Regions from separate parts of the Pseudomonas sp. WHRI 8519 genome, predicted to be linked through region 3. Evidence: predicted binding sites of a transcription regulator. Region 3 holds the regulator's gene; each other region holds the start of a gene.
What was found. The regulator FliA, encoded in region 3, starts transcription of late flagellar genes. The targets are predictions, from matches to a motif close to CTAAAGTTTNNNNNNNNNNNGCCGNTAA.
Positions count from the first base shown of each region.

Region 1: the regulator FliA is predicted to act here: its motif matches at 6,268-6,295, upstream of ABRP30_RS13750 (methyl-accepting chemotaxis protein).
Region 2: the regulator FliA is predicted to act here: its motif matches at 2,203-2,230, upstream of motA (flagellar motor stator protein MotA).

Region 1 is NZ_CP167996.1:2,987,271-2,995,230, reverse strand. It holds gene ABRP30_RS13790 (heme utilization protein) at 1-98, opposite strand, end outside; gene ABRP30_RS13785 (adhesin) at 146-724, opposite strand; gene ABRP30_RS13780 (hypothetical protein) at 726-1,163, opposite strand; gene ABRP30_RS13775 (AAA family ATPase) at 1,461-2,012, opposite strand; gene pnuC (nicotinamide riboside transporter PnuC) at 2,009-2,587, opposite strand; gene ABRP30_RS13765 (hypothetical protein) at 3,241-3,765, opposite strand; gene ABRP30_RS13760 (hypothetical protein) at 3,820-4,170, opposite strand; gene ABRP30_RS13755 (hypothetical protein) at 4,173-4,364, opposite strand; gene ABRP30_RS13750 (methyl-accepting chemotaxis protein) at 4,489-6,123, opposite strand; gene ABRP30_RS13745 (undecaprenyl-diphosphate phosphatase) at 6,424-7,254, shown strand; gene ABRP30_RS13740 (DUF1294 domain-containing protein) at 7,256-7,684, shown strand; gene ABRP30_RS13735 (MmcQ/YjbR family DNA-binding protein) at 7,713-7,960, opposite strand, start outside.
Region 2 is NZ_CP167996.1:5,501,180-5,509,139, reverse strand. It holds gene ABRP30_RS25215 (rhodanese-like domain-containing protein) at 1-584, opposite strand, end outside; gene ABRP30_RS25210 (HDOD domain-containing protein) at 629-2,164, opposite strand; gene motA (flagellar motor stator protein MotA) at 2,295-3,146, shown strand; gene motB (flagellar motor protein MotB) at 3,150-4,169, shown strand; gene ABRP30_RS25195 (molecular chaperone Tir) at 4,199-4,678, opposite strand; gene rsgA (small ribosomal subunit biogenesis GTPase RsgA) at 4,793-5,824, opposite strand; gene orn (oligoribonuclease) at 5,985-6,527, shown strand; gene ABRP30_RS25180 (trimeric intracellular cation channel family protein) at 6,621-7,232, shown strand; gene queG (tRNA epoxyqueuosine(34) reductase QueG) at 7,260-7,960, opposite strand, start outside.
Region 3 is NZ_CP167996.1:4,380,996-4,388,955, reverse strand. It holds gene flhF (flagellar biosynthesis protein FlhF) at 1-982, shown strand, start outside; gene fleN (flagellar synthesis regulator FleN) at 1,076-1,909, shown strand; gene fliA (RNA polymerase sigma factor FliA) at 1,906-2,646, shown strand; gene ABRP30_RS19930 (chemotaxis response regulator CheY) at 2,751-3,125, shown strand; gene ABRP30_RS19925 (protein phosphatase CheZ) at 3,144-3,932, shown strand; gene ABRP30_RS19920 (chemotaxis protein CheA) at 3,945-6,176, shown strand; gene ABRP30_RS19915 (chemotaxis response regulator protein-glutamate methylesterase) at 6,223-7,353, shown strand; gene ABRP30_RS19910 (flagellar motor protein) at 7,353-7,960, shown strand, end outside.

The sequences.
Region 1 (7,960 bases), 1.4 Mb from region 3:
TGGCCACCGCGTCTATCATTCTGATCCGCTTGTGCAGCAACAGCCATGACCGCAGCAATTGCGAAAACCAGAGGCTTGATTGCCATCGAGGGTTTCATGGTGTTTCTCCGTCTTTTAGGTTAAGTGTTGTTCTCACCTGTTTGGGTCAGTTCGCGACCCGTACGCTCAGGGTGTTTGCCGTCTGGTTGCCCACCCCGGCGCTCTGATTCAGCTGGATGACCCCGCGACTACCGGTGAATGCCTGGTCACCGGTGGTGACCTGGCGATAGCCGGGTGAGGTATCAGTTGGATCGGAGCTGTTGATCAGCGCCACGTTCTGCTGCAACAGGACGCTGTCATCGATGCTTTGCGGTTGTGTACTGATGCTGATGCGCAGGGCATTGGCCTGCTGGGTGCTGGCGCCTGCGCTCTGGTTGACCCCCAGAGCGCCGCTGCCATGGCTGAAGGCGCCGCCCTGGATGCTGGCGGTGGCTCCCATATTGGGGTCTACCAAAGATTGCTGGCGCTGGCGAATCTGCGTGGTTGCATCAGCCCCGTGGCCAATCGCAAAAGCCCGGGCATTGGCCTGCTGCTGCCGGTCGCCGGCGGCCTGGTTCACGCTGAAGTTGCCTTGGTATTGCGCGCCAGAACTGTCGATGGTGGCAGTGTTCAGTACGGGAACGGGAGATTGGGCGAGGGCCGAAACACTGAACAACGTGGCCAGGATAGATAACGTCTGCCTCATCTCATTTGCCTCCGGTCAGGATCTGCAAGGGGGCAAGGCCACGCTGGACGCTCGAGTTGACCATGTTTGAAATGCCGTTGCCGGAGCCTGTGCCACGGCCAGCTGCCAGGTTCGGTAGCTGGTTCTGGTTGCTGATGTTGCCGCCCAGGTTGTCGGTCTGCTGGGTAATCAACGAAGAGATGCCCGTGCCGCTGGTGATGTTGGCGAAGTCGCCGTCACTGAGTTCTGTGCTCTGTTTGAGCACGTACGCGGACGGGTTGGCATTGGCGGTGGTTGGGTTGGGGTCGGGCGCCAGTGGCGCACGGATCGCCATGCGAGGTTGCACATCGCGGGTGATGACGATGATCCCGTCGGCTGCCTGGACCGGCAGCGCCACGCTTGCCCCTAACACGCAACTGACCAACAGGAGGCGGGTAATGCCTTTATCCAGTGTGCTCACGACGGCGATTCCTTCTTTGTGCGCTGGCCTGGTTCAGCGTTGCGAGGAGGAGAGCAGGAGCCGTGCCGCTTTTGGATAACGCTTCGAATTCAGTGGGTTGCAGAAATGAGCTGGGAGAACCCGGAAGTTGTTGTATCAGTGCTGAGACAGATTTGCCGGCAGTTGCCGTTTTGCCCGCTATACACGTTGCCCGCAGCGCGCTTTTCGACAATGTCTCATCCGCTTGACACTCCCCCCGCAATCGGTGGGGAAGTGCGCAAATACGGGGGTCAAGGCCCAGGCAGGTGTATCGCCGGGTTAACACTCGGTAGGGCAGTGCGCCACGCTGCCCTGCAGTAGGTTCTGCACAGCACGCAATGCTGAAGCGCTACGCTGGGGCCAGTGGCCATCGATGATTTCCAGCCTTTGTTGATGCCGTTGCAGCCATTGCAGGCTGTCATCGAAGAAAGCCTGGCGGTCAGCCAGGTCGGGCTGGCTGCGCTGGCCATCGGCAACCCAGCCAACCCCTTGCGGGCTCAGCAGCAGATGCAGGTCGTAGTGGCGTGCAAGCAAAGCCTGTTCCAACCAGGGAGGGCAATCCTGGAACAACGCCTGGCTCCAGAGCATATTGCTGAGCAGGTGGGTATCGAGGATCAGCAACGGCGGCGCCATCGCCCGGGCCTGGTCCTCCCAGGCCAACTGGCCGCGGGCGATGGGGGTGATATCGGCATAGCAGGTGTCGCGGCAGTGCTGGTCGATGAAATGCCGCACGTACTCGCTGACCACCACGCCGCCAAAGTGCGCCTGGATTTCGCCGCTTAGCCAGCTTTTGCCGCTGGACTCGGGGCCGCACAGTACCACCACCTTCATGGCTGCACCCCGGTTGCCCGCAGGGCCGGGTCATGGCGCCACTCCAGCCAGCCACGCACGGCGATGAGGGTCAGCAAGGCGAAGAAGCCTGCCGTGAAGTACAGCTGCTGGTGCAGGTACTGGCCGACATAGACGACATCGACCACCACCCAGAGCGGCCAGCATTGCACGCGTTTCTGCGCCATCCACACTTGCGCGACGAGGCTGAAGCCGGTCAGCGTGGCATCCAGCCAGGGCAGGACGGCATCGGTCCAATAGGCCATGGCTGCGCCCAGGGCAATGCTCAGCACCAGGCCAAGCGCCAGCCCGGTGAATACCGCTCGCCTGGACAGGTGCGACACCACACGAGCATCCTCGGCGCGGTCCGGGCGTTTCCATTGCCACCAGCCGTACAGTTGCAACACCGCGTAGGCGCCTTGCAGCAGCATCCCCGAGTACAGCTTCACATCGAAGAACAACCAGCCATAAATAAGCACCATGACCAGGCCCACCGGCCAGCACCAGGCGTTCTGTTTGACGGTGAGCCACACGGCAGCAGTGCCTAGGATGGCGGCGATGAGTTCGAGGCCGGACATCGGCGATCCTTGGAACAATCGGGGGGGCGCGATTGTACCGCGAACGCCGTCCAGTGCCAGCGGTAATGTTGCCATTAAGTGCCGCCACTTCAAAAAACTATTAGTTTTGTCAGTTGTCGCCATGACTTTATAACTTAAGCCTCATTCATGCAGTTATATCAATTGCACTACTGAACAGAGGCAATGTCATGAATATATTGGCAGGCAACGTCGCGCCCGTGTTATTTATTCCGCTCATAACGTTCACCATTTCAGTGCAGGCTGCTAGTTGTGAGTCTGTCGTGTCGGAAGTTACCCGCTGGTACAACGACACGCCGTCCGGTTGCGGTAACGACCCCGCGGTGGACTGCTCAGGCGTGATGATGCGCGCGACGCATCGGTGGGATGAGGCGGGCGCAAGGCAGCCGAACCATTATGACGTGTGGAACCCTAGCCCGGCCTCGCAGGCCTCTGGGGGTGTGTCGGTGTCCTGGATGCGCAGTGATCGAATAGGTTATGAAGACCCAGGGATGAAAGCGAATAACGGCATTATTTTCACCCCGCGCCAGTTTGTCGAACGGCCTCTGGCGAAACTCGATGTTTATTGTGCCTACCCCATCGATGCCTGGACGGATGATCGCACCGAGCGCGGGTGTGGTGATAACAGGCAAACATCAAACGTCGAAAAAAGTTGCCAGGCACTGGGTATCAATGACCTCAATGGTTGGAAACAGCACTACGAGGGGTTGGGCGGTAGTGCAGACCGTCAAGAGCGCCACAAACGCCAGTGTGCGTTCAGCATGCGCGGTAGCAAACCGTTGAGCAGGGGGCTTGCTGAAGTCCAGGCGCAGGATCGGTACAGCGTAGCCCTGGGCATAGAGCTTGCGCTGGAAACTGCGCGCAGGTTCCAGCCCTTTGGTGGGTTTGGGCGTCTTGACATCGCCCCGTGTGCTGCCGACGTGGGTGCTGTTGACATCCCAGACCACCGCGTCGATGTAGGGCAGGCGTGCACTGCCATCGTCGGGTGATTTTTGTACCGCCGGTTCCACGTTGCTCAGCAATAGCTCGTTCAGCAATTCCTTGCGGGCAAACGTGTCCGTGCCGATGGTTTTGGGGTTTTCGTGAACAGCGATCATCGCCCTCCAGTCCGACGGCTGCTCGGCATTCCAGGAGCATTGAGTCACCTGGATGCGATTCATGTCGTTACGTGCGTAGCGGTAGTTTTTGCGCCATTGCTCCGCGTTGTGGACACCTCACGTATCACAGTTGCCGTAGGCGAGTGCTGCGTTGCGGTTAGGCGGGGAGGTCGCCGAATTTTTCAGGTGGTTCGCCGGCAGCGGCGCGCCATAACGGCCGCATCCGTACCATTTGCGTTCGGGGCCGGTGAAACCGTCGAAGCTATAGATGCACACGAAGCCTTTCTCCATGACCGGCAGGCCCAGCTCCCGCGCGTTCATGGGCGTAAGCAGGATATACCCGGCGGGCCGGATGAGGCGGTTGGTGCTCAAGTCCCTGCGGATCCAGCTGAATGATGTGGCGCCCGTCTTGATGGCGTAGGGGCTGTAGTCCCAAGGATTGAAATTGCCATCGTCGACCATGCGCAAGGTTACGCCGCTGCAGTAGTAGTGCCCCGCGGTGCCAGCGTATCTGGCTCACGGCAGGCATCGGTCACCTTGTTGTAGTTGCGGTTGATACGCTGCAGCGTTTGCATCGGGTCAAGTTGGATGATGAGTTGCGGGTCCGCCCAGGCAGGGGAGAGGGCGACTAGCAGCGCACCGCAAAAGTAACGGGTATCCATGGTGAAACCTCCAGGTCAAAGGAGGTTTCACAGTGTTCAGCGGGCCGTTACCGGTCTACTGGCAAAAATGTCAGGTCGGCGCTTTAGCCGCTCTAGCGCGGGGCTTGGCAAGATCGTGACGGCGCTAAACGCGGAACTGACGCAACAATTGCTCCAGCTCTTCACTCAATTGCCCCAATGCCACGCCTGCCTCACTGGATTGGCGGGCCGCAGCGGCGGTCTGCTGCGATAACCCGGCCGTATCCAGTACGTTCCGATTGATCTCCTCCACCACGTGCGACTGCTGCAACGTGGCGCTGGCAATGGTGGCGTTGAGCACGGTGAGGTTGTGCAGCGCCTGGCTGATGGCGTCCAGGCTGGAGCCGGCCTCCCGGGCTTGCTCCACTGTCTGGCGCGAAGCTTCGCTGCTGGTGTCGATGGCCTTGACCGCGGCGTCCGATTGCCCTTGCAGGTGCTCGATCATCGTGTGTATCTCTGCCGTCGACTGGGCGCTGCGTTGAGCCAGCAGCCGCACTTCATCGGCCACCACCGCGAAGCCACGGCCCTGCTCGCCGGCGCGGGCCGCTTCGATGGCTGCGTTGAGGGCCAGCAGGTTGGTCTGTTCGGCGATGGAGCGTATCACCTCCAGCACCCCGCCGATTTTCGTGCTGTGCCCGGCCAGGTCACGGATCACCTGCACAGCCTGGTCGATCGTCGCCGAAAGCCGGTCGATCTGCTGCAGGCTGCCATGGATCGCTTGCTGCCCGTGCTCCACCTGCTGCTGAGCCGCGCGCATTTCGCCTGCAGCCTGCTCCGCGGTCTTGGCCACGTCCTGCACCGCGTAGGTCACCTCATTGACCGCGGTTGCCACCTGATCCATCTGCATCGATTGCTGTGCGCTGCGTTGTTGCGCGGCACCGGCGTTGTCACCAACATGCCCGGCGGACTGCGCCAATGAGTGCGCCGCGCCCTGCAGTTGGCCGACCACACGCTGCAACTTGCCGTTGAAACGATTGAAGTGCTCGCCCAGGTGGGTAATCTCGTCTCGGCCATGGGTATCCAGGCGCCGGGTGAGGTCGCTTTCGCCGCTGGCGATGTTGCCCATCGCCTGTACCGCCTCCTGCAACGGGCGGGCGATGCTGCGGGCGATGAGCATGACCACCAGAGCCATCAGCAGGGCGATGCCCAGGCCTACCAGCGAGGCATGGCGCAACTGGCGGGCGAATTCGTTCTGCACATCATCGATGTACACGCCAGAGCCGATGATCCAGCCCCATGGCTTGAACAGCTGAATATAAGACGTCTTGGCCACCGGTTCGCTGGCACCGGGCTTGGGCCAGCGGTAATTGACCGGGCCAGCGCCCTGGCTGCGGGCGAGGGCCGCCATTTCGTTGAACACGGCGAAACCGTCAGGGTCGCGAATGGCGGAAAGGTCCTGGCCATCGAGCTTGGGGTTGGCCGGGTGCATGATCATTTTCGGCCCCAGGTCGTTGATCCAGAAGTAGTCGTTCTGGTCGTAGCGCAGCGTGCGCACCACCTGTAGGGCCTGTTGCTGGGCAGCCTCGCGGCTGAGCGTGCCGGCCGCCTCCAGGCCTTGGTAATAGGCCAGCACGCCCGCAGCGGTCTGCACCACATGGTGGGTTTTCTCCGCCTTGGCATGGTACAGGTCGCCATGGATCTGGCGCAGCATCAGCAGGCCGAGGATCACAAGCATTGCCACCGCAACCAGCAGTATTAGCCACAATCGGCGGCTGATCGACATTGACCTCAAGTTCTTCATGAACGGCACTCCCGCATTGTTATTTTTATGAAGGTGCATCCAAGCATGCTTCGGCGCTTGGCCAAACCCGACTAATGGCTAAGTGCTAGTTAACGGCTGAACTGCCGCATGCCGCGCAAGCCTTTGCAAAGCCGCTCTGCTAGGATTTCGGCCGCGCAAGATGAAACCTTTAGCCCACGTGAACTTTTGCACTGGCATTGGTCCCAACTGACGCTGTAAAAAGGCCGCGCCGCACGCGGCAATCACAAGCAAATCAAGAACAAGGGGCCTGCAAGCAGCAGCGCTCCAACCGGGGGAACGATGGATTTTTGGACTGCCTTTCAGGCAATCATCTTGGGCGTGGTCGAAGGACTGACAGAATTTTTGCCGATCTCCAGTACCGGTCACCAGATCATCGTGGCAGACCTGATCGGCTTTGGTGGCGAACGGGCCATGGCCTTCAACATCATCATCCAGTTGGCGGCCATCCTGGCGGTGGTATGGGAGTTTCGGCGCAAGATCTTCGATGTAGTGTTCGGCCTGAAAAGCCAACCGACGGCGCGGCGTTTCACCGCCAACCTGCTTCTGGCGTTCATGCCTGCGGTGGTGTTGGGCGTGCTGTTCGCCGACCTGATCCATGAATATCTGTTCAACCCGATCACCGTGGCGACAGCGCTGGTGATCGGTGGTGTGATCATGCTCTGGGCCGAGCGCCGTACCCACAGCGTGGCGGTCGACCACGTCGATGACATGCGCTGGTCGCATGCCTTGAAGATCGGCTTCGTGCAGTGCCTGGCGATGATCCCAGGCACCTCGCGCTCCGGCTCGACCATCATCGGCGGCCTGCTGTTCGGCCTGTCGCGCAAGGCAGCCACCGAGTTCTCGTTTTTCCTGGCCATGCCGACCATGGTCGGTGCGGCAGTGTACTCGGGCTACAAATACCGCGACCTGTTCCAGCCAAGCGATCTTCCGGTATTCGCGATTGGCTTCGTGACGTCGTTCATCTTCGCCATGATCGCAGTGCGCGGCCTGCTCAAGTTCATTGCGAACCACAGCTACGCCGCTTTCGCCTGGTACCGCATAGCCTTCGGTTTGTTGATCCTGGCCACCTGGCAGTTCGGCTGGGTCGATTGGTCGACGGCGCACGGCTGATATGCCTCGGGCCCAAACGGAGCAGCGGCGCGCAGCGCGCAAGGAGCAGGGCATACGCAATGTGCGCCTGAAGCTGCTGATGCTCGGGGTGTTGTGCCTGCTGCCGATGGCGGGTGCGGCGCAGATGGCCTGGAGCGGGCAGTCATGGCTGCCGCTGGCGACTTATCCTGCCGTAAGCCTGGTTACGCTGCTGTTGTATTGGCAGGATAAGCAGCAGGCCCGCACCCAGGCCTGGCGCACGCCAGAGAAGGTGCTGCATGCCGGTGAACTGCTGGGTGGCTGGCCAGGGGCGCTGATCGCCCAGCAGCTTTTCAGGCACAAGACCCGCAAGGCCTCTTACCAGATGGTGTTCTGGGCGATCGTCTTGCTGCACCAGGTGTTTTGGGTTGATCACCTGCTTCTGGGTGGGCGTGTGCTGTCGCTGGGTTGATGGTCTGCTACTGCCTTTCGCGGGCCGCTCACATCAGCAAGCCCACCTGCAATCGCTTCGCCAGCCGCCGCACTACCAACTGGTGCGAGCGCTGCAGCAGGTCACTCAACTCATCCCGGCCCATGGGGTAGGGCGGCGCCATACTGATCCAGCGCGCCCGTGCCAGATACGGTGCCGGGCGTATACCTGGCCTGTCGCAATACCCCAGAAACAGCTCATCGGCCACCTTGAACGACAAGCCAGCCCCTGCCAGGTCGAGTACCGCGAACATCTTGT
Region 2 (7,960 bases), 1.1 Mb from region 3:
GCCGTCCACTCGAAGTTGATCGCGCCGGGTATATGGCCACCTTTGGCTGCCAGGACCTTTTCACCGGAGAATTCTTGCGGGCCGCGGGCATCCCAGATCACCAGGTCATCGGCGCCCAGGCGGCTTTGCAGGTATTCGCGGGTGGCAGTCGGTTCGCCATGCAGCTGCAGGCGTACCGGTACGGAGGCGGGCGGCGGCACCTCGGTCGAGAGCTTGTCCGCCGGCCAGGCCTGGATGCCGCCATTGAGGTAATGGCAGGCCTTGTGGCCGATGACGTCGAGCAGCCAGATGAAGCGCCCGGCCCAGCCGCCGCCCTCATCGTCGTACACCACGTAGACCGCGTCATCCCGGTGGCCGAGTTCGCTGAACAGTTTTTCCAGCTCGCCAATGGCCGGCAAAAGCCCCGGCGCGGGCGGCAGGCCCAGCTGGGTGCGCTTGCCTTCGACGAAGCGGGCGCCGGGGATATGACCGCTGACATAGCGGTTGGCGCTACTCAGGTCGACCAGGATCAGCTGGGGGGACGCCAGGCGCGCAAGCAGGTCCGCAGGCTCGATCACCAGCGGTAGTCCGGCAAAATCAGTCATCCACGGTCTCCAGTGTGGAAAGAGGGGCGATTGTAGCGCAAGGGTCAGGCATTGCGGTTGGCAAACGCCGCAAGGGCGCGCTCGATACATTGCGCGGTTTTACCGAATGCCTGGACACTCACATCTGCCATCGGTTTACCGCCTTGGTCGGCCACTGCCAGCATCAGCACTTGATTGTTCACGGCCAGCGAGCGCAGCAACAGGTGTTCGCCACGGAAGAACGCCCGCAATGGGGCGGGCAGCAGGGCCGCGAACTGGGCATGGTTGTCTGGCGACAGGCGCAGTTGCGCGGCCTGGCCGACCAGTTTCTGCAACAGCTTGCTCTGCGTGACGGGCAGGGCGATGGTTGCCGCCTCCTTGGGCAAACCGGCCGTTTGCTGTACGCGCAGGTAGTCACTGGCCTTGTCCAGGGTCAGCAGCATGATGCGCTGCATGCCGCAGGCCAACAGTGCTTCGCGGGCGTGGGTAGCCAGGTGCACGGCATTGGTGAAGGGGCTGGGCTGTGCCAACAGCGCTTGGCACAGCGTGCGCCAATGGCCGAGCGCCTCGCTGGAAGGCGGTGGCGGTGTCAGCATGTCTGGGTGCGGGCGACGCTGGTGCCAGGGCCAGATCAAGGCCTCGGCAGGGTGGAACAGGGCATGCCTGGCGTGCCGGCGGGCACTGGCGGCGGCCTGTTGGTGAACTTGCTGTTGCACGTCCTCCAGTGTGGTCTGCAGGTACAGCGCGGTAAGCAATTGCCAGCGCAGCAGGTGCGGGTTGTCCCAGCCTACCTGTGCCGCCAGCGCCAGGTTGTTGGCCAGCAGCACGGTATTGGCCGGCTGGTTGAACCAGCGGCTCAGTGCCGGCGCCTCATCCAGGCGGTGCTGCTGGCTAAGCAGGTCTTGGTCGCGGGCGATGCTCAGTATCTGCCCCAGTTGCTCACGCTCTTCAAGAAGCATGCGGTAACCCTGGGTGACCCATTGCGACAGGCGCCAGTGTTCGGCCATGGCTTGGCATAGCGCCAGGATGCGCACGCCAAACAGTTCGAGCTCGACCTCTTGCGCCTCTTCGCCCTTGTGGATAACCCGCAGTTCCCACGCGTCCAGCAGCTTGGGGTAGGCCAAGGCCAACGGCCATAGCGGCGAGAGGAACAGCAGGCTACCCCAGTGAATTTCCTGCCACAGCCGTGCAAGGCGGCTGGCGAACAGGCCGCTGGCCTGCTGCGAAGCATGTTGGCTGATCAGCAGGAACTGGCGCAGCACCGGCGGGATGTCCTCGTCCGGCAGCGCCGGCAGGCGGGTAAGCAATTCCCTGCTGCGTGCCAGGCCCAGCCTGTTCAGGGCGATTTCCAGGCTTTCGGCGGGCTCTGCCTGGCTGGCATTGGCGGGATGATTGGCCTCGCGCATCACCGACAGCACCAGGGCCGGGCTGTCCTGCATCAGTTCGGCGATATCGCGAAGCGAACGGCGGCTATCGTTGATAGCGCTCATGACCCGGTCATAACTCTGCTTCGGCACCGGTAGACGAATACCGTCCAGCAGCTTTACCCAGGCCTCTAGCGTACGCGGATTCTGAGTGGGCACCTTGGATTCCATTGGCATTTTGACATCAGTCCGAACTGGCTTTTCGCTTTGAGTGGCTATAGTCTGGCGCAGTTCTGCCGATAAGTAGAAGAAGAGTTTTAAAGCTCCCGTCCCTCATCCTGACCACGACAGCAAGTGCTTTGAACCTATGGCTAAAATTATCGGCATCATCGTCGTATTCGCGAGCGTGCTCGGCGGATATGTACTCTCCCACGGCAAGATCGCGGCACTGATCCAGCCGTTCGAAGTGCTGATCATCGGCGGTGCAGCCTTTGGCGCCTTCATGCAGGCCAACCCTGGTTACATGACCATGCATGTAGTCAAGAAGTCGCTGAAGATGTTCGGCACGCGCTTCACCCACACCTTCTACCTGGAAGTGCTGGGCCTGGTGTACGAAATCCTCAACAAGAGCCGTCGCGAAGGCATGATGGCGATCGAGAGCGACATCGAAGACGCCGCAGCCAGCCCGATCTTTGCCAAATACCCAGCGGTGCTGGGTGATGAACGCATGACCGCCTTCATCTGCGACTACCTGCGCATCATGTCCACCGGCAACATGGCACCCCACGAACTCGAAGGCTTGTTCGACATGGAGCTGCTGAGCATGAAGGAAGAGCTCGAGCACCCGTCGCATGCGGTCAACGGCATTGCCGACGGCATGCCCGGTTTCGGTATCGTCGCAGCGGTACTGGGCATCGTGGTGACCATGGCGTCTCTGGGCGAGGGCGACCAGGCCTCGATCGGCCTGCACGTCGGCGCGGCGCTGGTCGGTACCTTCTTCGGTATCCTTGCAGCCTATGGTTTCTTTGGGCCGCTGGCCAAGTGCCTGGAGCACGATGCCAAGGAAGAGCTCAACCTCTATGAGTCGATCAAGGCTTCGCTGGTCGCGTCTGCTTCTGGCATGCCACCTTCGCTGGCCGTTGAATTCGGGCGCAAGGTGCTGTATCCGAAGCATCGCCCGAGCTTTGCCGAGCTGGAACAAGCAGTTCGCGGTCGCTGAGTCATGGAAAACAATCAGCCGATAATCATCAAGCGCGTCAAGCGCTACGGTGGTGGCCACCATGGCGGCGCCTGGAAGATCGCTTTCGCTGACTTCGCCACGGCGATGATGGCGTTCTTCCTGGTGCTGTGGCTGCTGTCCACCGCCACGCCCGAGCAGAAGATCGCCATTGCCGGTTACTTCAAGGACCCGATCGGTTTCTCCGAGAGCGGAACGCCCTATGTGATCGATCTTGGCGGTTCGCCCCAGCTTGCGCCGGAAAAGACCATCAACCCGGAAGAAAAATCCGAGCCTACGCCCGATACCAGCATCCAGTTGGACCAGGATCAGGTCGAGACCATGGCTGATCAAGTTGAGCGAGAACGCCTCGAACTGCTGTTGCAGGAGCTGCAGAACAAGGTCGAGGAAAATCCGCAGCTGCAGAAATTCAAGGACCAGATTCTCTTCGAGATCACTCAGGACGGCTTGCGCATCCAGATCATGGATGCCGAGAACCGGCCGATGTTCGATATCGGCAGTGCCCGACTGCAGCCGTATTTCGAGGACATTCTGCTGGCCATGGCCGACACCATCAAGGCCGTGCCGAACAAGATCAGCGTCAGTGGCCACACCGATGCCAAGCCTTATTCTGGCAGCGGAGAGTTCGGCAACTGGGAGCTGTCGGCCAATCGCGCCAATGCCGCACGGCGGGCGCTGGTTGCCGGTGGCTATCCGGATGACCAGGTCGCGCGGGTAGTGGGTTATGCGTCGTCTTCGCTGTTCGATCGCAAAGACCCTTTCAACCCGGTAAACCGCCGTATCGACATCATCGTCCTGACCAAGAAGGCCCAGCGCAACATTGAGGGCGAGCAGGGTACGGCGCCTGCACAGCCTAGCCAGCCAGCGCCGCCTGCCGGCGCTGCGCCAGATGCGCCGGCGGCACCTGCTGCGCAGGATGCACCCATGCAACCGCGTGAACTGCGCCAGAAGCTGAACATCTTCGAGGAAGGGACCTTGAAGATGGACGAGCCCAAGGACCCGTGACGGAGGGGCCGCCCAGCGGCCCCAATGCATCAGAACCCCCGCCGGATCTTGGCCTTCAGATCCGCATGAAAGAAATCTGCATTGTCCCGGTCGGCACAGCTTCCGCGTCCCGGGGGTAACGTCATGGCACGGGTGAACGTGCACTCATCGTGATAGGCCCGCACAAACAGGTCGATGTGCTTGCGCTCGCGCATTACCGGCCATCTGCCAAAACACTCCGGTAGCGCGCCGCCGTTGCTTTGATAAAGGCTGACACGGCGGCTGCTCATGACTGCAGCCCCCAGCAGCCAGGGTGTCCACCAGTCGGCGGCGGCCCATTCGGACAAAAGGCCAATCCAGTGGGTTGCATCGCCCATGGATCGGCAGAAGTTGCCATACAGATCTTCGCGGGTCTGCCCTTGGCAGTCGAACAGGACCAGCTGCGTCGGAATGCTTTCGAGCAGCAGGCGTTCATTGAGGATAAAGGCGTCAAGCCGCTCTTCGTGGCGGTAAGTGATTAAAACCGGCATCGCGGTTGCCCTCCCTGATAGGAAGTCATGACCATCAGGGAAAGCAGCAGGCGGGGCAATAGATGACGGCGAAACCGGAAGAGCCCTACGAGGGCGGGTAATATTTCCTACGAATCAGTAGTTGTCATCCGGCAGGCTGGCAATGATCGAGCGGTAGCTGTTCATGCGCTGCTGCTTGATCCGGCCATCTTCGAGTGCCCTGAGCAGGGCACAGCCTGGCTCGCGATCATGCTTGCAGTCGCGAAAGCGGCAGGTGCCGAACAGGTCGCGGAACTCGATGAAGCCGTCTTCCACATCATCACGGCTGACATGGCCAAGGCCGAACTCTCGGATGCCTGGCGAGTCGATCAGGTCGCCGCCATTGGGAAAGTGGTAAAGGCGCGCAGTGGTGGTGGTGTGGGTGCCTTGGCCCGACCATTCGGACAGGTCGCCGACCCGGGTGTCGGCAGCAGGCAGCAGGCTGTTGACCAGAGAAGACTTGCCCACACCCGACTGGCCGACGAACACGCTGATATGGCCGTCCAGCATCTGCTGCAGGCGCTGCATGCCGTCGCCGTGGTGGGCAGAGACCTCCAGCAACGGGTAGCCCAGGTCTCGGTACACCTCGAGCAAGGCATGGAGTGCGGGGCCGTTCTCGTCGTTGATCAGGTCGGCTTTGTTCAGCAGTAACAGTGGGCGGATGCCCGCGTGCTCGGCGGCGACCAGATAACGGTCGATCAGGTTCGGATGCGGCTCGGGCGCTGGCGCGAAGACGATGACGATGAGGTCGACGTTGGCGGCAACCGGCTTGAGCTGACCGTGGTTGTTCGGCCGGCACAGCTCGGTGCTGCGCGGCATCTGCGCGACGATTACGCCAATGCCCTGGTTGCCGGCACGCCAGACCACGCGGTCACCGGTGACCAGCGCCGGCAGGTTTGCGCGCAGGTGGCAGCGCACGACCTGGCCTGCAGCCTCGCCGTCCTGAGCCTCCACCTCGACCTGTACGCCAAAGTGAGCGATCACCAGGCCCAGTTGCTCCGGCCCCAGGTCACCCCCTTCCAGCTCCTGCAGCGCATGCTGCTCGCGTTTGGCAGCGCGAGCGGCGCGTTCGTTCTGGATCTTTTCGATACGCCAGTTCTGGCGGCGATTGAGCTGGCGTTTGGCCATTAGTGTTCCGTGCGAGTTGCGTGAGAGAGCCGTGGTGGGGCATTGAAAGCGGCATGCAGTTTAGCACGACGGGCGGCGGACCATTCTGGTTACCTTTGCGCCGGGAATGCGCTGGCCCATGCCGCTAGGCTACTATGACGGCCTATACGAGGAGCCCTTCATGCAGAACCCACAGAACCTGATCTGGATCGATCTGGAAATGACCGGCCTGGACCCGGACACCGACGTCATCATCGAGATGGCCACCATCGTCACTGACAGCGAGCTGAACACGCTGGCCGAAGGGCCGGTGATCGCCATCCACCACAGTGACGAAGTGCTGGCGCGCATGGATGAGTGGAATACCCGCACCCACGGCGGCTCGGGGTTGACCCAGCGTGTACGCGAAAGCAAGGTCAGCATGGCCGAGGCCGAAGCGCAGACCATCGCCTTCCTGGAGCAATGGGTTCCCAAAGGCAAGTCGCCGATCTGTGGCAACAGCATCTGCCAGGACCGCCGCTTCCTCTATCGCCATATGCGCAGCCTGGAAAACTACTTCCACTATCGCAACCTCGATGTCTCCACAGTCAAGGAGCTGGCTGCGCGCTGGGCACCGGACGTGCGGGACAGCTTCAAGAAGGGCAGCACCCACCTGGCGCTGGACGATATCCGCGAGTCGATCGCCGAACTGCGCCACTACCGCACGCACTTCATCAAGGTGTGAGTTGGAAGTGGGCGCATAGAATGTGCGTGCGCCCTCTTTTGGTGCCTTGGGCAACTGGTTAGACTGCGCGCCTTTCCCGCACGGACCCGCGCCATGTTGTTGATGCTCTACCTTATCGCCATCACTGCCGAAGCCATGACTGGCGCTCTGTCCGCCGGGCGGCGCGGTATGGACTGGTTTGGCGTGGTGCTGATCGCCTGCGTGACTGCACTGGGTGGTGGCTCGGTGCGTGATGTGCTGCTCGGGCACTATCCACTGACTTGGGTGAAGCATCCGGAATACCTGGTGCTGACCAGCTTCGCCGCGCTGCTGACGATTTTCATCGCACCGATGATGCGCCGCCTGCGGTCACTGTTCCTGGTGCTGGATGCCTTGGGTTTGGTGGCTTTCACCCTGATTGGCTGCATGACTGCGCTCGAGATGGGGCAGGGCATGTTGGTGGCGTCGATCAGTGGCGTCATTACAGGGGTATTCGGCGGGATCCTCAGGGATATTTTCTGCAACGACATCCCGCTGGTGTTCCGGCGCGAGCTGTATGCCAGCGTATCGTTTGCCGCAGCGTGGTTCTACCTGGGCTGTGTGTATTTCAAGGTGCCGGCAGAGCAGGCCATGCTGCTGACCTTGTTTGGTGGGTTCCTGGTGCGGCTATTGGCGATCCGCTTCCATTGGGAAATGCCCAAGTTTCACTACAACGACCAGCAGTGAACGCCTGAGGCTGCTTCGCGCCCCCGGCTACCTAATGCCATGCCGCGCCAGCGCCCACTCCACATGTTCACGCACCAGTTCCGAAGGGTCTTCCCGGCGGGCCTTCAAGGCTTCCAGTACCGGAATCGTCGACGGCGCATTGCCCAGCCCCACTGCCAGGTTGCGTAGCCAGCGCTCATACCCGGCGCGCCGCAGCGGCCCGCCCTCGGTCTTGCGTAAAAATGTCTTTTCATCCCACATGAACATCTCGGCCAGCTCGGCATTCTCCAGGCCATGCCTGGGCTGGAAGTCGTTTTCCTGGGTGGGTCGTGCAAAACGATTCCACGGGCAGACGATCTGGCAGTCATCGCAACCGAACACCCGATTGCCCATCATCGCGCGCAGCTCCACGGGAATGGCGCCTTTCAATTCGATGGTCAGGTAGGAAATGCAGCGCCTGGCATCCAGCACATAGGGCCCGACAAAGGCCTTGGTCGGGCAGATGTCCAGGCACGCCTGGCAGCGCCCGCAATGCTCGCTGGCATGCGCCTCGTCTACCGGCAGCGGCAGGTCGACGAAAAGTTCGGCCAAGAAGAAGTAGCTACCGGCCTTGCGGTTGAGCAGCAGGGTGTTCTTGCCGATCCAGCCCAGCCCCGCCTGTTCGGCAATGGCCTTTTCCAGCACCGGGGCACTGTCGACAAATGCCCGGTAGCCGAACGGGCCGATGTCTTCCTGGATGCGATCGGCCA
Region 3 (7,960 bases):
CGTGCCGGCCCCTGCAGCACCTGCTGCGCCGGCAGCGGTCGACCCGCGCTTGTTCGATGCGATGCGCTCTGAGCTGTCGGGCCTGCGCGAGCTGCTGGAAGTGCAGCTCGGCTCGCTGGCCTGGAACCAGCTGCAAGGCAGCAAACCGGCGCAGGCCAACCTCTGGCGCCGGCTGCAGCGCATCGGCCTGTCCGGGCCGATCGCCCGCGAGCTGCTGGACCTGATCGCCGAAATCGAAGAGCCACGCCAGGCCTGGCGCATGCTGCTGGCGCACCTGGCACGCATGATCGAAGTGCCGGAGATCGAGCCGATCGAAGAGGGTGGCGTGATCGCCATGGTCGGCCCTGCCGGTATGGGCAAGACCACCACGCTGGCCAAGCTGGCGGCGCGCTATGTCCTCAAGTACGGCCCGCAGAACGTGGCCCTGGTCAGCATGGACAGTTTCCGCATTGGTGCCCAGGAGCAGCTCAAGACCCTGGGGCGTATCCTCAACGTGCCGGTGACTTATGTAGACCCCGGCCAGTCGCTGGCCCAGGCGTTGGAGCCGCTGCTGCGCAAGCGCGTGGTGCTGATCGATACCGCCGGCCTGCAGGCCAGCGACCCGGCCCTGCGCATGCAGCTGGAAAGCCTGGCCAGCCGCGGCATCGCTGCGAAGAATTACCTGGTGCTGGCCACCACCAGCCAGAAGCAGGTGCTGACGGCCGCCTACCACAGCTACAAGCGCTGTGGCCTGGCCGGCTGCATCCTGACCAAACTCGATGAAACGGCGAGCCTCGGCGATGTGCTGAGCCTGGCCATCAGTCATGAACTGCCCGTCGCCTATCTTACCGATGGCCCGCGCATTCCTGACGACCTGCACTTGCCGCGGGCGCACCAACTGGTTAGCCGCGCGGTCAATGTGCAGTTGCAGGATGAGCCCAGCGAAGAGGCCATGGCCGACATGTTCGCTGATCTCTATCACAACCCAAGGAGAGCGGGTTGATGATCAAGCGTATGCAAAATACCTACACCAAGGGGACCGCTGTCATGCCCCACGTGTGGCTTGGGTCCAAGCGAGACAAGGTGAACAACGAACATGGGTAGCATGCATCCCGTACAGGTGATCGCCGTGACCGGTGGCAAAGGTGGCGTCGGCAAGACTAACGTTTCAGTGAACCTGTCCCTGGCACTGGCCGAACTCGGCCGCCGGGTCATGCTGCTTGACGCCGACCTGGGCCTTGCCAACGTCGACGTGTTGCTGGGCCTGACCCCCAAACACACCCTGGCCGATGTCATTGAAGGGCGCTGCGAGCTGCGCGACGTGCTGTTGCAGGGCCCGGGCGGTGTGCGCATCGTGCCGGCGGCCTCCGGCACCCAGAGCATGGTGCACCTGGCGCCGGCCCAGCATGCCGGGCTGATCCAGGCCTTCAGCGAGATCGGCGACAACCTCGACGTGCTGGTGATAGACACCGCTGCGGGGATTGGTGACTCGGTAGTCAGTTTCGTGCGTGCAGCCCAGGAAGTGCTGCTGGTGGTGTGCGACGAGCCGACCTCGATCACCGACGCCTACGCGCTGATCAAGCTGCTCAATCGCGATTACGGGATGAACCGTTTCCGCGTGCTGGCCAACATGGCGCAAAGCCCGCAGGAAGGGCGCAACCTGTTCGCCAAGTTGACCAAGGTCACTGATCGCTTCCTTGACGTTGCCCTGCAATACGTCGGCGCCGTGCCGTATGACGAGTGTGTGCGCAAGGCGGTGCAGAAGCAGCGGGCAGTCTACGAAGCCTTCCCTCGTTCCAAGTGTGCGCTGGCCTTCAAGGCCATTGCCCAGAAGGTCGACAGCTGGCCGCTGCCGGCCAACCCGCGCGGGCATCTGGAGTTCTTCGTCGAACGCCTGGTGCAGCCAACCAGTGCAGGGCCGGTCCTATGAGTGCGAGCGGGTTCAAGATGTACAGCAAGGCGTCCAAAGACGCCCAGTACGATCTGGTTGAACGCTACGCGCCGCTGGTCAAGCGCATTGCCTACCACCTGCTGGCGCGCCTGCCTGCCAACGTGCAGGTGGAAGACCTGATCCAGGCCGGCATGATCGGCTTGCTTGAGGTCGCCAACAAATACGACGCCAGCAAGGGCGCCAGCTTTGAAACCTACGCCGGCATCCGCATCCGCGGCGCCATGCTCGACGAGGTACGCAAAGGTGATTGGGCACCGCGTTCGGTGCACCGCAACACGCGTATGGTCAGCGATGCGATGCGCGCTGTGGAAGCAAGAACCGGCCGCGACGCTAAAGATCATGAAGTTGCGGCCGAACTCAAGTTGAGTCTCGATGATTACTACGGGATTTTGAACGATACCCTGGGTAGCCGCCTGTTCAGCTTTGACGACCTGTTGCAGGACGGCGAGCACGAAGGGCTGCACGAGGAGGGCGCCAGTGGCCAGGTCGAGCCGTCGCGCGACCTGGAGGACGAGCGCTTCCAGGCCGCCCTGACCGATGCCATCGCCAACCTGCCGGAGCGCGAGCGGCTGGTACTGGCGCTGTACTATGACGAAGAGCTGAACCTCAAGGAAATCGGTGAGGTACTGGGGGTCAGCGAATCGCGTGTCAGCCAGCTGCACAGCCAGTGCGCCGCGCGTTTGCGCAGCCGTCTTGGGGAATGGCGGGCGCGTTGAGCCCGGGGTCGTTGCAGTCGTTTTCACGTTGTACCGAATTGATTGAATGCGCGCTCGGGGCCGAGCGCGTTTGAGACTGCTTGGAGGTCTAATTGAACAAAGACATGAAAATCCTCATCGTTGACGACTTTTCGACGATGCGGCGGATCATCAAGAACCTGTTGCGTGATCTGGGCTTCACCAATACCGACGAAGCTGACGACGGCACCACGGCGTTGCCGATGCTCGAAAGCGGCCATTACGACTTCCTGGTGACCGACTGGAACATGCCTGGCATGTCCGGTATCGACTTGCTGCGCAAGGTACGTGCCCACGAGCGCCTGAAGGGTATGCCGGTACTGATGGTGACGGCCGAAGCCAAGCGCGACCAGATCATCGAAGCGGCTCAGGCCGGTGTGAATGGGTATGTGGTCAAGCCGTTCACCGCCCAGGTGCTCAAAGAAAAGATCGAGAAGATCTTCGAACGCGTCAACGGCTGAACAAAGTCAGGGGGCGCCATGGAATCAACACAAACGTCTTTGGGGGAGTTTGAGTCAACCCTGAAGAAGCATGCTCAGGAACTGGTCGAAAGCCTGGAACGGGGCCGGTTCGGCGAGGCGGTGCAGCTGATTCATCAGCTCAACCAGACCCGCGACCGCGGCTTGTATCAGGAAGTCGGCAAGCTCACGCGCGAGCTGCACAGTGCGATCGTCAGCTTCCAGATCGACCCGCGCATGCCGCAGGCCGAGGAAGTCTCGCAGATCACCGATGCCACCGAACGCTTGTCCTATGTGGTCAAGCTGACTGAAGGCGCCGCCAACCGCACCATGGACCTGGTGGAGGAGAGCACGCCCGTGCTCAACGACCTGGCTGCTGAAGCGCAGAGCCTCAGTGTCGACTGGCAGCGTTTCATGCGCCGCGAAGTCGCTGCGCCGGAATTTCGCGAGTTGGTCAAGCGTGTCGACAGTTTCCTGACGCACAGCGCTGAAGGTAACCGCAAGGTATCCGGCCACCTCAATGACATTCTGCTGGCTCAGGACTATCAGGACCTGACCGGCCAGGTGATCAAGCGGGTGACTGCGCTTGTGACCGAAGTCGAAAGCAATCTGCTCAAGCTCGTGCTGATGGCCAGTCAGGTCGACCGTTTTGCCGGTATCGAACATGACCACCAACAGCTGCGCGCGGAAAAAGATGAAGAAAAATATCCGGCTCGGGGTGAAGGTCCGCAGATTCATGCCGATAAGCGTGAAGACGTCGTGTCCGGTCAGGACGATGTCGATGATCTGCTGTCCAGCCTGGGTTTTTGAGGAGCACGTTTAATGAGCTTCGGCGCCGATGAAGAAATCCTTCAGGATTTCCTGGTAGAAGCCGGCGAAATTCTTGAGCAACTGTCCGAGCAACTGGTCGAGCTGGAAAGCCGGCCCGATGATGCCGACCTGCTCAATGCGATCTTTCGCGGTTTCCACACTGTAAAAGGGGGCGCCGGCTTCCTCCAGCTCAATGAGCTGGTGGAGTGCTGCCATATCGCCGAGAACGTGTTCGACATCCTGCGCAAAGGTGAGCGCCGGGTCGACGCGGAACTGATGGACGTGGTGCTCGAAGCACTGGACACGGTCAACAGCATGTTTGGCCAGGTGCGCGAGCGCAGTGAAGTCACCCCGGCCACGCCCGAGTTGCTGGCGGCCCTGGCACGCCTGGCCGAGCCGGCTGGCCCTGAAGCGGCTGCGCCGGTGGTCGAGGCTGCGCCTGCGCCGGCCGAACCTGCCGCCGAGGCCGACATCACCGACACCGAATTCGAGCAGCTGCTCGACTCGCTCGATGCGGTCAAAGCCCAGGCAGCCGCTGCCGAACAGCAGCTGCAAGGCGAAACGCTGTCCGGTTCGGGTGACGAGATCACCGACGACGAATTCGAATCGTTGCTCGACCAGTTGCACGGCAAGGGCCAGTTCTCGGCCGAAGGCGTTGCCACAGAGCCTGTGGCCGCTTCTGCCAGCGCGCCAGCCAGCGACGAGATCACTGACGAAGAATTCGAGTCGCTGCTCGATCAGCTGCACGGCAAGGGCACGTTCCAGGCGGATGCGCTGCCTGCTGCCGTGGCTCCGGTGGCCAGCGAAGCGCCAGCTGCCGGTAGCAGCGATGAAATCAGCGAGCACGAGTTCGAGGCACTGCTCGATCAGTTGCATGGCAAAGGCAAGTTCACCGGCGATGCGGTCACCGCCGAAGCGCCCGCCGCCGTTGCCACCCCTGTGGCCGCCAAGGCGCACAGCCAGCCTGTGGCCAAGCCGGCACCTGCACCTGCACCTGCACCTGCTGCGGCGGCCAAGCCCGCCGCGCCGGCCCGCGCGCCTGCACCTGCTGCCGAGAAGCACGCGGTGAGCGAAGCGGAAACCACCGTGCGCGTCGATACGGCGCGCCTGGACGAGATCATGAACATGGTCGGCGAACTGGTGCTGGTGCGTAACCGCCTGGTGCGCCTGGGCCTGAACAGCGGTGACGAGGCCATGTCCAAGGCCGTGTCGAACCTGGACGTGGTCACTGCCGACCTGCAGACCGCGGTGATGAAAACGCGTATGCAGCCGATCAAGAAAGTCTTCGGCCGCTTCCCGCGCCTGGTCCGCGACCTGGCCCGCCAGTTGAAGAAAGAGATCAACCTGGAACTGGTCGGTGAAGAGACCGACTTGGACAAGAACCTTGTCGAGGCATTGGCCGACCCCCTGGTGCACTTGGTGCGCAACGCGGTTGACCACGGTGTGGAGATGCCTGAAGAGCGTGAAGCGTCGGGCAAGGCGCGTACCGGCCGCGTGGTGTTGTCGGCCGAGCAGGAGGGTGACCACATCCTGCTGTCGATCTCCGATGACGGCAAAGGCATGGACCCTAACATTCTGCGCGCCAAGGCGGTGGAAAAGGGCCTGATGGACAAGGACGCCGCCGACCGTCTGAGCGAGTCGGACTGCTACAACCTGATCTTCGCCCCAGGCTTCTCGACCAAGACGGAAATTTCCGATGTGTCCGGCCGTGGTGTCGGTATGGACGTGGTCAAGACCAAGATTTCCCAGCTCAACGGCTCGATCAACATCTTCTCGGCCAAAGGCCAGGGTTCGAAGATCGTCATCAAGGTGCCGCTGACCCTGGCGATCATGCCGACCCTGATGGTGATGCTGGGCAACCAGGCGTTCGCCTTCCCGCTGGTCAACGTCAACGAAATTTTCCACCTGGACCTGTCGCGCACCAACGTGGTCGACGGCCAGGAGGTGGTGATCGTGCGCGACAAGGCGCTGCCGCTGTTCTACCTCAAGCGCTGGCTGGTCCAGGGCCAGGTGCACGAGGAGCAGCGCGAGGGCCATGTGGTGATCCTCTCTGTGGGCACCCAGCGCATCGGCTTCGTGGTCGACCAACTGGTGGGCCAGGAAGAGGTGGTGATCAAGCCGCTGGGCAAGATGCTGCAGGGCACCCCGGGCATGTCCGGCGCCACCATCACCGGTGACGGTCGCATTGCGCTGATCCTCGACGTACCGAGCATGCTCAAGCGTTACGCGGCGCGGCGTATTTGATTTCGGTGGCGCGCCCTGCGGGGCTGCGCCACCTAATGGAGTGTTTATGGCAGTCAAGGTCCTGGTGGTGGATGATTCGGGTTTCTTCCGCCGCCGCGTCTCGGAAATCCTCTCGGCGGACCCGACGATCCAGGTCGTCGGTACCGCGACCAACGGTAGGGAAGCGATCGACCAGGCGCTGGCGCTCAAGCCCGATGTCATCACCATGGACTACGAAATGCCCATGATGGATGGCATCACCGCCGTGCGGCACATCATGCAGCGCTGCCCGACACCGGTGTTGATGTTCTCCTCGCTGACCCACGAAGGCGCCCGTGTGACCCTCGACGCGCTGGATGCCGGTGCGGTGGATTACCTGCCGAAGAACTTCGAGGACATCTCGCGCAACCCGGAGAAGGTCAAGCAGATGCTGTGCGAGAAGGTGCACACCCTTTCGCGCAGCAACCGTCGTTTCGGTGGTTACCCAAGCACCGCAGCGGCGCCTGCGCCGGCACCTGCCAGCGTGGCGCACGCCCCCGCCAGCAGCCTGGCCAGCACGGCGTCCACACGCAGCGTGGCGCCTGCCCGAGCGGCGGCTGCACCGGCGTCAAGCCATTCGCCCGCGCCCAAGCGCAAGCCCTACAAACTGGTGGCTATCGGCACATCGACCGGTGGCCCGGTCGCGCTGCAGCGGGTACTGACGCAATTGCCTGCCGGGTTCCCGGCTCCGATCGTGCTCATCCAGCACATGCCGGCGGCGTTCACCAAGGCGTTTGCCGAGCGCCTGGACAAGCTGTGCAAGATCAGCGTCAAGGAAGCCGAGGACGGCGACGTGCTGCGCCCAGGCCTGGCCCTGCTTGCCCCCGGTGGCAAGCAGATGATGATCGATGGCCGGGGCACGGTGAAGATCCTGCCCGGTGACGAGCGCTTGAACTACAAACCCTGCGTGGACATCACCTTCGGTTCGGCAGCCAAGTCGTACGGTGACAAGGTGCTGTCGGTGGTGCTGACCGGCATGGGCGCCGACGGCCGTGAAGGCGCGCGCCTGCTCAAGCAGGGCGGCAGCACTGTGTGGGCCCAGGATGAAGCCAGTTGCGTGATCTACGGCATGCCCATGGCCATCGTCAAAGCCAACCTGGCCGATGCGGTGTACAGCCTGGATGAGATTGGCAAGCACCTGGTCGAGGCGTGTGTGTAATGGATGTCCTTAGCCTGATCGGACTGATCCTGGCCTTCGTCGCCATCGTCGGTGGCAACTTCCTCGAAGGTGGCCATGTCGGCGCGCTGCTCAATGGCCCGGCAGCCCTGATCGTACTGGGCGGTACCCTGGCGGCGGCGCTTTTGCAGTCACCGTTGTCATCGTTCAAGCGTGCCTTACAGATCTTGCGCTGGATCATCTTCCCGCCGCGGGTCGATCTGGCTGGCGGCATCGACAAGGTGGTGAACTGGAGCCTGACCGCACGCAAGGAAGGCCTGCTTGGCCTGGAAGGTGTGGCCGATGGCGAGCCCGACCCGTATGCCCGCAAAGGCTTGCAGTTGCTGGTCGACGGCGCCGAGCCCGAGGCCATTCGCAGTATCCTCGAAGTCGATTTCCTGACCCAGGAAGGCCGCGACATCCAGGCTGCCAAGGTGTTTGAAAGCATGGGCGGCTACGCGCCGACCATCGGCATCATCGGTGCGGTGATGGGCCTGATCCACGTGATGGGCAACCTGGCCGACCCGTCTCAGCTGGGCAACGGCATCGCCGTGGCGTTCGTTGCCACCATTTATGGCGTGGCCAGTGCCAACCTGATTCTGTTGCCGGT